DNA from 4 places in the Mesorhizobium sp. B2-3-11 genome. Region 1 is predicted to be linked to each of the others. Evidence: riboswitches for the same ligand, from Rfam matches in the RefSeq annotation. Region 1 holds a riboswitch; each other region holds the start of a gene.
What was found. Region 1 has a riboswitch for cobalamin ahead of FJ960_RS26680 (CbtB domain-containing protein). Riboswitches for the same ligand answer to the same signal wherever they lie in the genome.

Region 1 (3,878 bases):
CCTGCCTGCTCGCCATCGGCTCGCTGTTCTTCGTCACCCACACGCTCGCTGGACAACTCGCCGGCATGCTGTGCCGCGTCATGGGCGCCAGTGCGCTGTCGATCACACTCAACCTCTACATCATGGACCACATCCGCAAGACCGACTTCATGCAGGCCGAATCGCTGCGCATGGCGTGGTCGATGGTTGCCTGGACGGGCGGGCCGACGCTTGGCATTTTCCTTTATGCGCATTTCGGCATCTATGCCGCGCATGGCGCGGTGGCGGTTTTCGCCATGGCTTTGCTAGCGCTGTTCTGGACCTACCGGCTGGGCGACAACCCGTCGATCCGCCCGGGCAAGACGCGGCCGGCAAATCCGCTCGCCAACATCGGCCGCTTCGTGGCGCAGCCAAGGCTCAGGCTCGCCTGGCTGATCGCCTTCGGCCGGTCGTGCTTCTGGACGACGTTCTTCGTCTATGGACCGCTGTTCATGGTGATCACCGGCGAGGGTGAACTGGCGGGCGGCCTGCTGGTCTCGGCCGGCAATGCGCTGCTGTTCATGGCGATCTTCTGGGGCAAGGCAGGAAAACGCTTTGGCGGCCGACGCACCATGACGTTTGCCTATTTCGCCATGTCGGCGTCGCTGCTGGCGGCGGGCACGGTCGGAGCGGCAGAGCCGTTGCTGACCGGCGCCTTCCTGTTGTGCGGCGCTTTCTTCACCATCGCGCTCGACGCGCTGGGCTCGACCGCCTTCATGCGCTCGGTGCGCTTCTATGAACGCGCGCAGATGGCGGCGGTCTACCGCACCTATCTCGACTTTTCCGAATTGACGCCGCCGCTGGTCTATTCGGTGGTGCTGGCCTTCTTCGGATTGGGATCGGTGTTCGTCACGCTCGGCCTGCTGGCGGCGTTTTGTGGCCTCATGACCTGGCGCTACCTGCCTAAATCCCTCTAAAAAATCAGAGCGAAAGCTCAGCATGGCGCTCGCGCACCCAATTGTGGAAGCGGTGCAGCTCATATTCCTCGGGCATCAGCACGCCGGCTGTATGACGCATCGAGCGCAGGCCCTTCTGGTTGACCTCGCAGATCGCGGCATCCTCCTCCAGCACCTGTGTGCCGAAGGCGACGATGTTGTCGATATCGGTGGCGGCGAGCGCCTCGGGCGAGAACAGCCATTCGGCGGTCAATTCGGTCTGTTCGGGACCGAGCGGCACCAGCCGCACGGTCCTGACATAGTCGACATGGCCGACGATGAACATCGAGGGCAGGCTGGTGGCGTAGGTCTGGCCGGCGGTGCGTTCCGCCTGCGTCAAGCCGGGGAAAACCGGCCCATGCGTCTGCCCATCACGCGACCATGTTTCAGCCCCGGCGCGCAGGCCGCCGGAGAATTCCGGCGCATCATTGTCTGCATGGCGCGTCCATTCGGGATCGTCATGCCGGCTCATCAGGCCGCGGCCATAGATCGGCACCAGCCGCGACAGGTCCTTGTGGACGCCCGGGCAGTGCAGGCACTCGTTGAAGTTTTCCCAGAAAATCTTCCAGTTGCAGTTCATCACCTTGCGCAGCACATGGCCTGACACCAGCGTGTCCAGCGGCCAGTTGCCGAGGTCGCCGGAGGCCGGGTCGAAGGATGACTGCACTGAGCCGGCGGCATCTTCAGCAAGATTGACGAAGACGAAGCCCCGCCGCACCGAGAGTACAACGCGGTAAAGCGGGTGGTCGGCCTCGTCGAAGCCGTCAGGCAGCGATTTCGACGGTACACGCACCAGATCGCCACGCAGCGAATAGGACCAGGCATGGTACGGGCAGGTGATCAGCCGCGCCTTCAGGCGTCCTTCGCTTTCCTGGCAAAGCTGCGAACCGCGATGCCGGCACGTGTTGTGGAAGGCATGCAACTCGCCGGCGTCGTCGCGCAGCACAAGGATTTCCTGCGTACCGACGCGGAAGGTGCGGAATGCCAAAGGCTGGGCAAGGTCGGTCTCGCGGCAGACGAGCAGCCAATTTCTGTACCAGATGGCATCGAGATCACGCTGATAGTTCTCCTGGTCCCAATAGGCCGATGACGGCAGCGTCGGCTCGGTTCGGGTCAGGCCGTTATAGGGCTCGCGCTCGCTGGCATTGGGCTGCATGGCTGGCTTCCTGTGAGGGTTGCGAGCCGACACCCGACTAGAAAATTTGTCAATCAGGACGGGATGGAGCGGCTTCGCCGATACGACGCTCCTGCGCTGGCGACTGTCGGAATTTGGTTTGCCGCGCGCGGCAAATTTCCCTATAGTCACCAACGTCGTCGGTTCCTTTTTGGAGCCAAGAGGGAATGCGGTGCGGACAGGAATTCCTGTCCAATGCCGTGGCTGCCCCCGCAACTGTGTGCGGTAGTCCTCTCCATATGCCACTGAGGGTTTTCCTCGGGAAGGTGGGGAAGGGCGCTTATCCGCGAGCCAGGAGACCTGCCGGCGACAGGAAACTGACTTCGATGCCCTCGGGTGGAGGGCGAAAGGACAAGACATGACTACCGCTTCCGTCTCCCTCGGCGCCTCCGTCTCCTCGCAGTCGCGCTTCATGCAGCTCGCGCTCGCGGCGCTGCTCGGCATGTTCGTCGTCGGCTTTGTCGGTTTCTCGCATATCGATGCGGTCCACAATGCCGCCCACGACTATCGCCACTCGATGGCGTTTCCCTGCCACTAACGAGGATCTGACATCATGAATCTGTTTCGCAACGTCGTGTTCGTCGCGGCGATCGCGGGGCTCGTGGCGGGTGTCGTTCTCGCCTGCATGCAGGCCTATGCGACAGTGCCGCTGATCCTCAAGGCGGAAGTCTACGAACAGGCCGGCGGCGGCCATCACCATGACCACGCGGCTGCACCGGCGGCGAGCAACGATGCGGTGAGCACGGTCGCGCCCGCTGGGAATGCGATGAGTTCTGCCGCGCCAGCACCCGCCGAAGTCACGGCACCGGCGGAGGAAGATGAAGGCTGGGCGCCGGCCGACGGTGTCGAGCGTTTTGCCTTCAGCGTGGTTGCCAATATCGTCACCGGCATCGGTTTCGCGCTGGTCCTGGTCGCGATTTCCGAGTTTGCCGGCGGCGTCGGCAATTGGCGCCAGGGCGTATTCTGGGGGCTGGCCGGCTTTGCCGTGTTCACGCTGGCACCAGGCCTCGGCCTGCAGCCGGAACTGCCGGCGATGCCGGCGGCCGATCTGCTTGCGCGCCAGATCTGGTGGACGGCAACGGCCGCGGCGACCGCTATCGGCCTTGGCCTGATCGTGTTTCGCAGATCGCTGCCATTGACCATCTTCGCCGTCTTGCTGATCGTCGTCCCGCATATCGTCGGCGCGCCGCAGCCCGACAGTTTCGAGACGCCTATCCCGGAAGGCCTGCACCATCAGTTCGTGGTGGCGGTGACGGTGACCAATCTGGTGTTCTGGCTGGTGCTCGGCGCGGTCGTGGGCGTGGTGCGCAGGCGCTTCACCGGCACGGCGACCAGCTTGCGCGACAGCTTTGCCTGACCGCGGCAAGCTGACTTTCATCATCGGTGGCGCGCGCTCCGGAAAGAGCGCGCACGCCGAAACCCTGGTGACGGCATTCCCCCCGCCATGGGCGTATGTCGCCACGGCGCAAACCTATGACGATGAGATGCGCGAGCGCATCGCGGTGCACCGCTCGCGGCGCGGTGAGGGCTGGTCGACCATCGATGCGTCAATCGACCTTGCCGAAGCGCTGGAGGCCTTGCCGGATGATCGGCCGGTGCTTGTCGACTGCCTGACGCTATGGCTGACCAATCACATGCTGGCCGATTACGACGTCGAGGCGGAGTGCCGACGGCTCGCCGACGTGCTGTCGCGGCCGCGCGGACCGTGGTTCGTGGTGTCGAACGAGGTCGGGCAAGGCATCGTGCCCGAC
Region 2 (3,878 bases), on a different contig from region 1:
CGCACCACCGAATAGGAATAGTGGTAATAGCCGCCGCCATTGGCGCAGGAGCCCATCGAGATGACGTAGCGCGGCTCCGGCATCTGGTCGTAGACCTTGCGCAGCGCCGGCGCCATCTTGTTGGTCAGCGTGCCGGCCACGATCATGATGTCGGACTGGCGCGGAGACGCGCGCGGCGCGACACCGAAGCGCTCCGAATCGTAGCGCGGCATCGAGGTGTGGATCATTTCGACCGCGCAGCACGCCAGACCGAAGGTCATGAACATCAGCGAACCGCTGCGCGCCCAGGTGATCAGCGCCTCGGTCGAGGTGACCAGAAAACCCTTGTCGGCAAGCTCGTTGTTGATTTCGAGGAAGAAGGGATCGTCCTCCCCCACCGGCTTGCCGGTGTTGGGATCAATGATACCCTTGGGCTTCGGCGCGACGAGGGTGCCTGAACTGTCGTTCAATCCCATTCCAGCGCTCCTTTTTTCCATTCATAGGCAAAGCCGATGGTCAGCACTGCCAAAAACACCATCATTGACCAGAAACCGAGCATGCCAATCTTCGAGAAGGACACCGCCCAGGGGAAGAGGAAGGCTACTTCCAGGTCGAAGATGATGAACAGGATCGACACCAGATAGAAGCGGATGTCGAATTTCATGCGGGCATCGTCGAACGAGTTGAATCCGCATTCATAGGCGGACAGCTTCTCGGGATCCGGGTTGCGGTAGGCTACCAGGAAGGGCGCAGCCAGCAGCGCCAGACCGACCACCAGCGCCACGCCGATAAACAGGACGATGGGCAGGTACGAACTGAGGAGTGCGTTCATGCAGCGGCTTTCCGTTGGCGCCAATCCACGTTGATTACAGCACCGGACCTTAATGCGGAAGCGTGACAGTTTAACCGCTGAACCGTTTTAAGGAGCCTATGCTGCAACGCGGCGAGGGTTAGCGCAGCACTTCCAGTGAAGCAAGTCAAACCTTGTTCAAAACACCGAGCTGGACGGCAATCCGGGAGAAACTGGTCCCATACGCTCCTGTTTGATTTCCTTCGCCATTTACTCCACTTTTCTCTCCTGACAGGGTTGCCGCCAAAACCCTGCTAGCATTGGCTGGAATCACGCCTCGCAACGACGCCAGACAGGTCCATCAGGGACGCATCCGCATGAAGGAAAAGATCTCGCTTGCCGCCGCCCGGCGCATCGCGCTCGCCGCTCAAGGGTTTCTCGATCCCCGCCCCGCCGGCACGCCCGACCGCCGCCACTTCGCCCGCGTTCTGTCCCGCACCGGCCTGCTGCAGATCGATTCCGTCAGTGCGGTGGTTCGCGCCCACTACATGCCGCTCTATTCGCGTCTTGGCCCCTATCCCCTCGCTTTGCTCGACAACGCCGCCGTGACCCGCAAGCGCACGGTCTTCGAATACTGGGCGCATGAGGCCTCGTTCCTGCCGATCGAGACCTACCCGCTGATGCGCTGGCGCATGCAGCGCGCCGAGCAAGGCGATGAAATGTATCTGGGGCTGGCCAAATGGGGCCGCGAGCACGCCGCCTACATAGAAGAGATCTACCGCGAGGTCGTCCAGCGCGGCCCGGTCGCCGCTTCTGCGCTGGAGGGCCAGAAAGGCTCCGGCGGCTGGTGGGGCTGGAGCCACGCCAAGCATGCCTTCGAATGGCTGTTCTGGGCCGGGCGCATCACCACGGCGCACCGGCGCGGCTTCGAGCGCTTCTACGACCTGCCGGAGCGCGTGCTGCCGCAGGCGATTCTCGACCTGCCAGTACCGGCCGCCGAGGACGCGCATCGTGAATTGCTGCGCATCTCCGCCCGCGCCCACGGCATCGCGACATCAGGCGACCTGCGCGACTATTTTCGACTCTCCCCCGCCGACATGAAAGGCCGGCTGGAGGAACTGGTCGAACTCGGCGAGTTGCTGCCGGTCCGCGTCGAGGGCTGGGACAAGCCGGCTTACCTCTATAGGGACGCGCGATTGCCACGCAAGATCGAGGCCCGCGCCCTGCTGGCGCCGTTCGATCCCGTTGTCTTCGAGCGCTCGCGCTCAGAGCGGCTGTTCAGTTTTCACTACCGGATCGAGATCTACACGCCGGCCGACAAGCGCCAATACGGCTATTATGTCCTGCCCTTCCTGCTCGGCGACAGGATCGTGGCGCGCGTCGACCTCAAGGCAGACCGGCCGGCAAGTGTCCTGCGTGCCCATGCTGCTTACGCCGAGCCCGGCGCACCGCCCGATACCGCCGCTCAGCTCTTCGAGGAATTGAAGCAGATGCAGGGCTGGCTTGGCCTCGAACGCATCGAAGTGACGCCTGCCGGCGACCTGGGCCCGGCGCTGTCCGACATCGCGGTGTCGTAAGCTCGCGTTGACACCGCTGCCCGCAAGAGCCTAAATCGGATCCAGACGGTCTCCTCTCGGCAAAGGGAGGAGCCAAGAGGGAATGCGGTGCGGGATTGAAAATCCCAAATCCGCGGCTGTCCCCGCAACTGTGAGCGAAGAGCCAAGGCCGAAAGCCACTGGGATTGTCCCGGGAAGGCGGCTACCCAAGGCGATGACCCGCGAGCCAGGAGACCTGCCGTCTGGAATGCAAGTATCCGATCGCCCGGCGGGTTTTCCGGGCAAGGAGCCTGATTTGGATCGCGACAGCAGTTTTTCGGCTGAAACAATGGACATTTCGTCCGGCGAGGATGATTCCCTGGCCGGCATCACTGTCATCGTCTGCGCCTCCTGTCGCGACGAGAGCGGCTCCGACGCCCGTCCCCGGGCCGGCGAACTTTTGGCCGAAGATACGCGCCAAGCCGCCTCGGGCGACAACATCCGCATCCGCACCGTCGAATGCCTCGGCAATTGCAAACGTCGACTGAGCGCCGCGATCCTGCGTGACGGCTGCTGGAGCTATGTATTCGGCGATCTGACCACGACCAGCGGCGCCGATCTCGTCACTGGCGCGAAACTCTTCGCCACCACCAGCGACGGCCTCATTCCCTGGCGGGGCCGGCCCGATAGCCTCAAGCGCGGCCTCGTGGCCCGCATCCCTCCCCTCGACATGCTGAAAGACTTGATATGACCGCATCCGTTTCCCGCGTTCCCTGCACCGTCGTCACCGGCTTCCTCGGCGCCGGCAAGACGACCCTGGTCCGCCATCTCCTGGAAAACGCCGGCGGCAAGCGTATCGCGATCATTGTCAACGAATTCGGTGACATCGGCATCGACGGCGAAATCCTGAAAGGCTGTGGCATCGACACCTGCCCAGAGGAAAACATCGTCGAGTTGGCCAATGGCTGCATCTGCTGCACCGTCGCCGACGATTTCGTGCCGGCGCTCGACCAGATCCTGTCGCTGACGCCGAAGGTCGACCATATCCTGATCGAAACCTCGGGCCTCGCTTTGCCCAAGCCGCTGGTCCAGGCTTTCCAGTGGCCGACAGTGAAGAGCCGGGTGACCGTCGACGGCGTCATCGCCGTGGTCGACGGTCCCGCACTTGCCGAAGGCCGCGTCGCCAACGACATGGACGCCCTGCAGGCGCAGCGCGCGCAGGATGAGAGCCTCGACCATGACGACCCGGTCGAGGAAGTGTTCGAGGACCAGATCGCCTGCGCCGACCTGATCATCCTGTCGAAGAGCGACTTGATGGATGCCGCCGGCTCGGCCCGCGCCAACGCCATCATCAACGAACACTCCGCCCGCGCCGTGAAGATCGTGCCGACGTCTCATGGCAAGGTCGATCCCTCGGTGCTGCTCGGGCTCGGTCTCGCCGTCGAGGACGACATCGAGAACCGCAAGTCCCACCATGACGGCGCATTCGACCATGAGCATGACGACTTCGACACGTTCATCGTCGACATTCCCTCGATCTCCAATCCCGACGAACTGGCAAAGCGCGTCGCCGC
Region 3 (3,878 bases), on a different contig from region 1:
GCCGACACAGATCGCCAGGATCGTGCGCGGCAGCCGCAGGTCGACGACGATCCTGCCGACCGGACCCGATATCTGAGGTTCATCCAGCCCAATGGAACGGCCCAGTGCGGCGACGACATCGGCTAGAGGTGTCAGCGTCGAGCCGTAGGCGATCGACAGCAGCGCCAGCGCGACGAGCGCCACCGCGCCCGCCGTCATGGCCAGCGTGAAGCCCTTGTGCCCTGAAAGCGCGCCGGATTTGTGCTCCCGGGCGAGAGCCATCAGAACGCTTCCGGATGCATCGCCCTGGCGATCTTGCCGATGGCGTCGATGTTCGCCGGTCCTGGCGTCAGCTCGGCGTAACGAAGCGCCACGAAGCGCTCGTTCCTGACCGCGTCCGTCTCTTTCATCGCCGGGTGCGCCTTCAGGAAATCGAGCAGTTTCCTGTAACCGCCGCCGTCCTGATAATCGAGCAGGATGAGGAATTGCGGATTGCGCGCCGCCACCGTCTCCCAGTCCGCGTTGCCCCAGCTCGTGTCCATGTCGGCCATGATGTTGTCGCCGCCGGCCGCCGATATCATGGCGCTGGGGATGGCGAACTTTCCCGCGGTAAACGGCTTGTCCTCGCCGGAATCGTAAAGGAACACGCGTGTTCCCTTGGCGATGCCGACCCTGGCGATGATATCGGCGAGTTGCGCCTTCCAGCCGGAGACAAGCTTCTCTGCTTCTGCTTCCTTGCCGAAGATCTTGCCCAGCTTTTCGACGTCGCCATAGAGCAGGTCCATGGAGGCGGCCGGGCGGCTCCTGTCGAGATGGACGCAGCTTTCGGTCAGCACCAGCGTCTTGATGCCGTGCGGAGCGAGCGTGTCGGGGGTCACGTCGCCGCCTGGCTTCATGCCGTAGTACCAGCCTGCGAAGAAGAAGTCGGGCTCGACGGCGAGGAGATTCTCCAGCGTCGGATATTTCGGTGCCAGTTCGGGAATGGAACCCTGCTCTGCCTTGAAGTCAGGGCCGACTTTATACCATCCGGTGATACCGGTCAGGCCGACAATCGACGGCTGCAGCTTCAGCGCGAAGACCATCTCGGCCATGTTGAGATCATGGATGACGGCGCGCTTTGGCGGCGCGTCGAAGGTCAGCGGCTTGCCGCAGCTGTCGACGGTCACGGGGAAGGCAAAGGCCGTCGAGGCCAGCAACGAGAAGACTAGGGACAGGGCGAGGCGTTTCACGGACTTTGCTCCTTGGTTGAACCGTGTCGGATAAGGATGGATTTGGTCAGGACGGCGGTGCGGCGCGGTTCGGAAGCTCGAACACCGTCAGTTCGCGGTCCTCGGTGGGATGGCGCAGGCGAAACACGTCGATGCCGAAAATCTCGCGGATCAGCTGTTGCGTCAGCGCCTCGTGCGGCGGCGCCAGCGCATGCAGCCGGGCCTCGTTCATCACCGCCACCTTGGTGGCGAAGGGTGCCACCAGCGTCAGATCGTGCAGCACCGCGATCACGGTCATGCCGAAGCCGGCCACCAGTTCGAGCAGTTCCGCGCGGGCGCGCGGATCGAGGTGGTTGGTCGGCTCGTCGAGGAACAGGATTTTGGGCTTCTGCGCGATGGCGCGTGCAAGCTGGGCGCGTTGGCGTTCGCCACCAGACAGCGAGCCGATAGTCCGGTCGAGCAGCGGCAACAGGCCGGTCCGCCGCAGCGCATCCACGACAATGTCGCGTTCCTCGCCGCGGCGCCTCAGGCCGGCATGCGGGACGCGGCCAAGCTCGACATAATCGATCACCGCCAGCCGTGGGTCCGGCTGGTCTGTCTGGCCCACGACGGCGATATGCAGGGCCCGTTCGGCGGGTGAAATCCTGTCCAGGCGTCGCCCGCCAAGCTTCACCTCCCCCGAGCTTGGCCTGAGCATGCCGGACAACATGCGCAGCAGCGTGGTCTTGCCGGCGCCGTTGGGGCCAATGATGGCGAGGCGGTCGCCTGACGTCACCGACAGGCTGACCGCATGGATCAAATGCCGGCCATTCGCCATCGCGCCCAAGTCGCGCGCATCGAGAAGCGGCGCTGTCACCGATTGCCATCCGCCAGCTTGCCGGGTCCCGGGATGCGAGCCAGCGTCTTGCCGGCCAGGCGCGGCGGACGTTGTCCGGAATTGCACCAGCCGTCGGGAAGCGAGGCGTAGAGCCTGGCAAACCGCACGAGATCGGCAGCGTCTGCCTGCGCGTCGATCGACCCGAAGAGATAGGCGGCCTTGCCTTCCGCCTGGAAAGCCGCCGCCAGGGGACGTGCGCAACCCGCCATGCAAGCCACGCCCTCGACCGTGAAACCAAGCGCCACGTCAGGCTGGGCCGAGAGGCGGGAGCGCAACTCGGTGCACAAACCTTCGCCCGACCTGGCGCCGGTCGGCACGTCGCGGCAAAGGGTGCACACGATGATCTGGTGCATAGGCCCGGGGTGAATACGATCGATTGCGCCGTCCAACTTCCCGTCACTTTCAAAACTGGCGACGGAAGGATGTTGGTCGACCGGCCGACAAGACCGATTTCCACGTTTCCTCCCGGCACACCCCGTCCGGTCAACTCAGTGATGGCAGGTCTCCTGGCTCACGGGTCTCTGCGCAATCCTGCCTTCCCAGCCTTGCCGGCCAGTGGCGTTCCGGATCTTGCTCGCCGCTTACAGTTGCGGGGGCAGCCGCGGCCTCGACCCCAAATCGGATCTCACCGCGTTCCCTTTTCACCCCCCGCCTTTCGGCTCGGGGACCATCACGAGTCGCAGCCTAGGCCGCGCGCGGCGGCGAGGCAAGGCGATCGTTTGTTCTGCTATAACATAACCAACAAATGGTCAATCGCTGTCGCGGGCGATCAGTTCCAGCGGCCAGACCTCCCTGATGGTCTCTGGCCCGGCGGCCCCCGCAAAAGCCGGCAGCGACGCCAGCAGCATTTCGGCGAGCCGCCGTCCCATCGGCTGCAGCGCCGGGCGGAAAGCAGTCAGCGCCGGCGAGAAGTAGCGGCAGAGCGGCGTATCGACGATCACGGTCACCGCCATGTCGTGACCGGGCTTGATGCCCATCTCGGCCAGCGCCTTGCAGCCGCCAAGCGCCATTGCGTCATTGTTGAAGATAATGGCGGTCGGCGGGTCCTTGCGGCGCATCACGTGCGGTGTCACTTCGTAGCCACCGGCCTCATTGATGAAGCCGTCGGCAATCAGGCCGGGATCGACGGCGATGCCATGCCGGCGCAAGGCCTTGCGGTAGCCGTCGAGGAACAGATAGCCGAAATTCAGATCGAGCGATGGGCGGATGGCGGCGATTCGGCGATGGCCGCGTGCCACCAGCCGATCGACCGCGTCGGCGCCTGCTTTTTCGAAATCGAGATCGAGCGAGGGGTAGGCCTTGTCGCCGGAGCGGCTGCGGCCGAGCGTGGCGAAGGGGAAGCCGGCCTGGGTCAGATAGTCGATGCGCTCATCCTCGCGCCGCGTCCAGGCCAGCACAACCGCGTCGGCACGGCGCGTCTCGACGACACGCCGCAGGCGCTCCTGCTGATAGTCGCCCGGCGCGCCCATCACCACGATGAGATCCAGCCCGCTTTCGGCGAGCCGGCCCTGCAATCCAGTCAGGAACGGAATGAAGAAAGGCTCGCCGTATTCCTGGTCGCCCGGATGCGGCTGCAGCATGAAGGCGATCGAGTGGGTAGCGCCTTGCCTGAGACTGCGACCGGACTGGTTCGGCGAATAGTTGAGAGCCCTGGCCGCCTCGAGAACGCGCTGGCGTGTGTCGGCATTGACGTCGGCGCGGCCGTTGAGGGCGCGCGACACCGTGCCGATCGAAATGTTCAGGTGACGGGCAAGGTCGTGAATGCTGGACGCCAAGTGACTGTTCTCCCCCTTGCTTGGCTAGCACCGGTGGCC
Region 4 (3,878 bases), on a different contig from region 1:
CGACAGGAAAGCATCGCGAAACACCTCGCTGCCGGTCTGCGGCGCCAGCGGCGCGTTGACGATGTTGCCGGCGCCGGTCTCGTTCTTCGCGCCGGTGCCGGGATAGAGCGGCATCTGGTGCGTCGAGCAATAGAGCACCGAGGGATCGTCCCAAAAAATATCCTGCGTGCCGTTGCCATGGTGCACGTCCCAATCGACGACGGCGACACGCTCCGCGCCATGCTTCTTCTGCGCATAGCGGGCAGCGATAGCCGCAGTGTTGAAGAAGCAGAAGCCCATGGCCGTGTTCTTTTCAGCATGATGGCCAGGCGGCCGGGCGGCGACGAAGACATTGTCGGCGCGGCCCGCAAAGACGTCGTCGACGGCGGCATTGGCGGCGCCGATCGCGGTGATCACCGCCTGCCAGCTCTTCGGGCTGGCGGTGGTGTCGGCGTCGATGCGGGCGAGGCCTTCAGCGGGAATGGCGGCGCGCACGCGCGCGACGAAATCGGCGGGATGCGCATAGAGGATGGTCGCCTCGTCGCCTTGCGGTGCCTCGGCGCGGTCAAGCGCGGCAAAAGCTTCGTCGTCGAGCACGCGCGCGATGGCGCGCAAGCGGTCGGGCCGCTCGGGGTGACCTGGCGGGGTGATGTGTTCGAGGAAGATCGGGTGCGTGTAGAGACGAGTGGCCATGTCCCCCTATCTAGTGCCCCGGCGCCGTGATGGCCATGCGTTGCGGCTTGATCGCTGGGGAAAATCACGGCTGCGTCCATTCATGTCGCTGCGGGCATTGGCGTCGCCGGCGCTTCGGCGTAAGGTCGCCGCCACTGCCTGGTGCCCGCCGGTCTGTTTGTTTTAGCCGCATTCTGCGACGCCAAGTGATTCCACTTGGCTGCAAATGCTCTGGCGGGAGAATCGGGAACACGGTTTGATACCGTGGCGTGCCCAACGCTGTGAGGGGGACCGCGCCGGTAAGTGCCACTGTCGATGACGGGAAGGCACCGGACGCGGGTTGATCCCGAGCCAGAAGACCGGCCTGGCAGGCATCGTCATCCGCATGGTCAGGCGGATGGCATCAGAACGACGTGCGCCCTCCTGGACGCACAAAGTACGCTCTGAGAATTTGAACTGCTGCAATCGCAAGGGGACAAGCGATGCCGGAAGCTATGACCGCTCCAACGGCCAATGGATTTGATCAGATCGCGCGCGACGCGGTTTACCGCGCCATGTTCACGCGACGCGACGTCCGCAGCCATTTTACATCGGAAGCGATCGACGACGAGGTGCTGGCGCGGCTGCTGCTTGCCGCCCATCACGCGCCATCGGTCGGCTTCATGCAGCCTTGGAATTTCATCGTCATTCGCGATGCCGCGCGACGGGCGAAGGTGCGCGACCTGTTCCTTGCCGCGCGCGAACAGGAACTGCCGGCAATCGAGGCGGACCGGCGGGCGCTCTACCGCAAGCTCAAGCTCGAAGGCATTTGCGAAAGTGCGCTCAACATCTGTATCACCTGCGACCACGAGCGCTCGAAAGGCTCGCCGCTGGGACGTTGGCACAATCCGGAAATGGATCTCTACAGTACGGTCTGCGCGGTACAGAATTTCTGGCTCGCGGCACGCGCCGAGGGCGTTGGCGTCGGCTGGGTCAGCATCATCGAGGCGCAAGCGCTGAAAAGCCTGCTGTCCATCCCCGACCACGTGACGCCGATCGCCTATCTCTGCGTCGGCCGTGTCTCGGAGTTTGCGCCGAAACCGGACCTCGAAACGCACGGGTGGGGCCGACGGCTGCCGCTGCCCGAACTGATCATGAGCGAGACTTTTTGCGGCCAGGGAGAAGCCTCGCTCAAATCTGCGGTGGCCCGCCTCAACACCGTCGCCGCTGCGCCGGCAAACCCCGCCGATCAGCGTGTCGCGCCGGCCGTGCCCCAGCGCGAACCGTCGAAGGTGGAGAGCGCCTTGCGCTTGAGTTCCCGGAACTTCGACGAGGCATCGGCCAGCCTGGCGTCCCAGGCGGCATCGGGCACCTGACCCTCGATGGTCTTGAAATAGACCTGCATCAGGCACGCGATGGCGAAAGGTTCGATGAACGCCGCCTTGAAGGCCCAGGCAAAGACAATGGCCAGAACGAAGGCCCAGCCGGCGAGCTGTCCGGGCATGACGTAAAGAATGGCGGCCGCCGGAGCCAGCATCAGCAGGAAGATGACGAAGGAGACCCCCCACATGATCAACGCCAGCCAGACTGCGTTCTTGACCATGATCTTGCCGTTCTGGGCGTAGAGCACGACGCCTTGCCGTGCGGTCTCGAAGGGTGAGGACGAATTGATGCGGATGTTGTAGCCGAGAATGATCTCGTCGACATAGGTCAGCGACAGGCGGATCACCGTGTTGAGGAACGAGACCAGGCCGCTCAGGCCCGGAATGGGCAGGAAAGCCGCAATGCCGCCCAGCAGGCCGGTGATGGCACGGATGGCGCCCTTGACCAGCTGGTCGACGACGAAAAGGATGTTCGCTTCGGCAAAACGCTCGGTCACAACCTCTTTCGCGTAGGCGATCTGGTTCTGGCCGTCGGGTATGTCATGGCCGTCGATCAGATGCACCATGACGGCGATATGGCCTGCCTTGACGACGTAGAGGATGTATTCGCGGATCCAGTAGACGGCGATCGAGACGAGGCCGAAGCCAACAATCCCGCCCCACATGGCAAAGGACAACGGCCCATCGGGATCGGTGGAGATATGGCCGACGCCATACCCGACCGAGGCGCCCGCGCCGGTGGCCATGATATAGGCCAGCGTGATGCCGAAATAGACGATCATGCGAAAGACGATGAAAGGCCAGGTCCGCATCATGATGGACACCGACCTGCCGATATCGAAATCCCACATGCCCCGAATCCCCCAGAGGTGGCTGTGGAGGATGCTCCCAAACCGTCTATTGTCAATTGCGAGCGGTGGCGGAGCCCGATTGCAGGTCAGTTTGGCCGCGCTTCCGGGTTCTCGAGCAGGCCTTCGAGCAATTGCTTGAACGCTGCCACCACCTTCCTCGACGTCGCTTCGGGATCGTTCGAATTGGCGATCCGCTGCGCGGCCTGGCTGCTCGCCCCGTTGATCAGCCGCGCCGCGGTCTCGGGATCGAGGCCCGGCACGACCACCCCCTCCTCTTGCAGCGCGGTCAGATGATCGGTCATTGAACCGACGCAGGCATTGGCATTCGACCACTGTGCCGGATCGCCCAGCACGGCCGGACCGTCCCGGAACATGATGCGCTGGATTTCCGGCTCCAGCGCCATTTCGATGTAGGTCGTGCATTCGTCGACGAAATGCTGCCAGCGGGTCGGCGCCCTCGACGCGACCTCATTCACCCGCGCGGCCATTTCCGCATCGATTTGCGCGATAACCGCCTGCAGCAGTCCCTTCTTATCGCCGAAGTGATGATAGAGGGCGCCGCGCGTCAGTCCGGCCGATGCGGTGAAATCGTCCATCGACGCTTCGGCATAACCGATGGTGCCAAAGGCTTGGCGCGCCGCGGCGATCAGCTTGGCACGCGTCTCGGCGATCATCTCCCTGCGGGGTCGGTGCATGCTCTGGCCTTATCTACATACGCTCCGTATGCCAATTGACATACGCGACGTATGGTCTATTTAACACTTATACGTCTCGTATATAATTGTCGAATCGCCCCTTGTCGAGGAACAGGATCATGCAAAACCCCTACTCGGAAATCTTTCGCGCTCCTGGCGCCAGGGGCTTTGCCGCCGCCGGCTTCATGGCGCGCCTGCCGATCGCCATGGCGCCGATCGGCATCGTGGCGATGCTGTCGCAGACGCGTGGCGAATACTGGCTGGCGGGTGCGGTTTCGGCGACATTCGCCTTGGCCAATGCTTTCCTAGCGCCGCAAATA

Region 2: another riboswitch for cobalamin. It lies ahead of FJ960_RS18845 (DUF1636 family protein); the one in region 1 lies ahead of FJ960_RS26680 (CbtB domain-containing protein).
Region 3: another riboswitch for cobalamin. It lies ahead of FJ960_RS12340 (DUF1636 family protein); the one in region 1 lies ahead of FJ960_RS26680 (CbtB domain-containing protein).
Region 4: another riboswitch for cobalamin. It lies ahead of bluB (5,6-dimethylbenzimidazole synthase); the one in region 1 lies ahead of FJ960_RS26680 (CbtB domain-containing protein).

Annotation. Positions count from the first base shown of each region.
Region 1 is NZ_VFVS01000026.1:2,073-5,950, forward strand. It holds gene FJ960_RS26670 (MFS transporter) at 1-935, shown strand, start outside; gene FJ960_RS26675 (aromatic ring-hydroxylating dioxygenase subunit alpha) at 940-2,109, opposite strand; cobalamin riboswitch at 2,252-2,450, shown strand; gene FJ960_RS26680 (CbtB domain-containing protein) at 2,486-2,665, shown strand; gene FJ960_RS26685 (CbtA family protein) at 2,681-3,484, shown strand; gene cobU (bifunctional adenosylcobinamide kinase/adenosylcobinamide-phosphate guanylyltransferase) at 3,477-3,878, shown strand, end outside.
Region 2 is NZ_VFVS01000013.1:141,629-145,506, reverse strand. It holds gene FJ960_RS18860 (NADH-quinone oxidoreductase subunit B) at 1-455, opposite strand, end outside; gene FJ960_RS18855 (NADH-quinone oxidoreductase subunit A) at 446-811, opposite strand; gene FJ960_RS18850 (winged helix-turn-helix domain-containing protein) at 1,147-2,346, shown strand; cobalamin riboswitch at 2,376-2,583, shown strand; gene FJ960_RS18845 (DUF1636 family protein) at 2,621-3,055, shown strand; gene cobW (cobalamin biosynthesis protein CobW) at 3,052-3,878, shown strand, end outside.
Region 3 is NZ_VFVS01000007.1:145,054-148,931, reverse strand. It holds gene FJ960_RS12355 (iron ABC transporter permease) at 1-261, opposite strand, end outside; gene FJ960_RS12350 (ABC transporter substrate-binding protein) at 261-1,208, opposite strand; gene FJ960_RS12345 (ABC transporter ATP-binding protein) at 1,255-2,043, opposite strand; gene FJ960_RS12340 (DUF1636 family protein) at 2,040-2,417, opposite strand; cobalamin riboswitch at 2,543-2,751, opposite strand; gene FJ960_RS12335 (LacI family DNA-binding transcriptional regulator) at 2,814-3,839, opposite strand.
Region 4 is NZ_VFVS01000018.1:51,553-55,430, forward strand. It holds gene FJ960_RS22465 (histone deacetylase family protein) at 1-672, opposite strand, end outside; cobalamin riboswitch at 852-1,034, shown strand; partial or broken gene bluB (5,6-dimethylbenzimidazole synthase) at 1,206-1,715, shown strand; gene FJ960_RS22475 (hypothetical protein) at 1,880-2,863, opposite strand; gene FJ960_RS22480 (TetR/AcrR family transcriptional regulator) at 2,950-3,558, opposite strand; gene FJ960_RS22485 (MFS transporter) at 3,678-3,878, shown strand, end outside.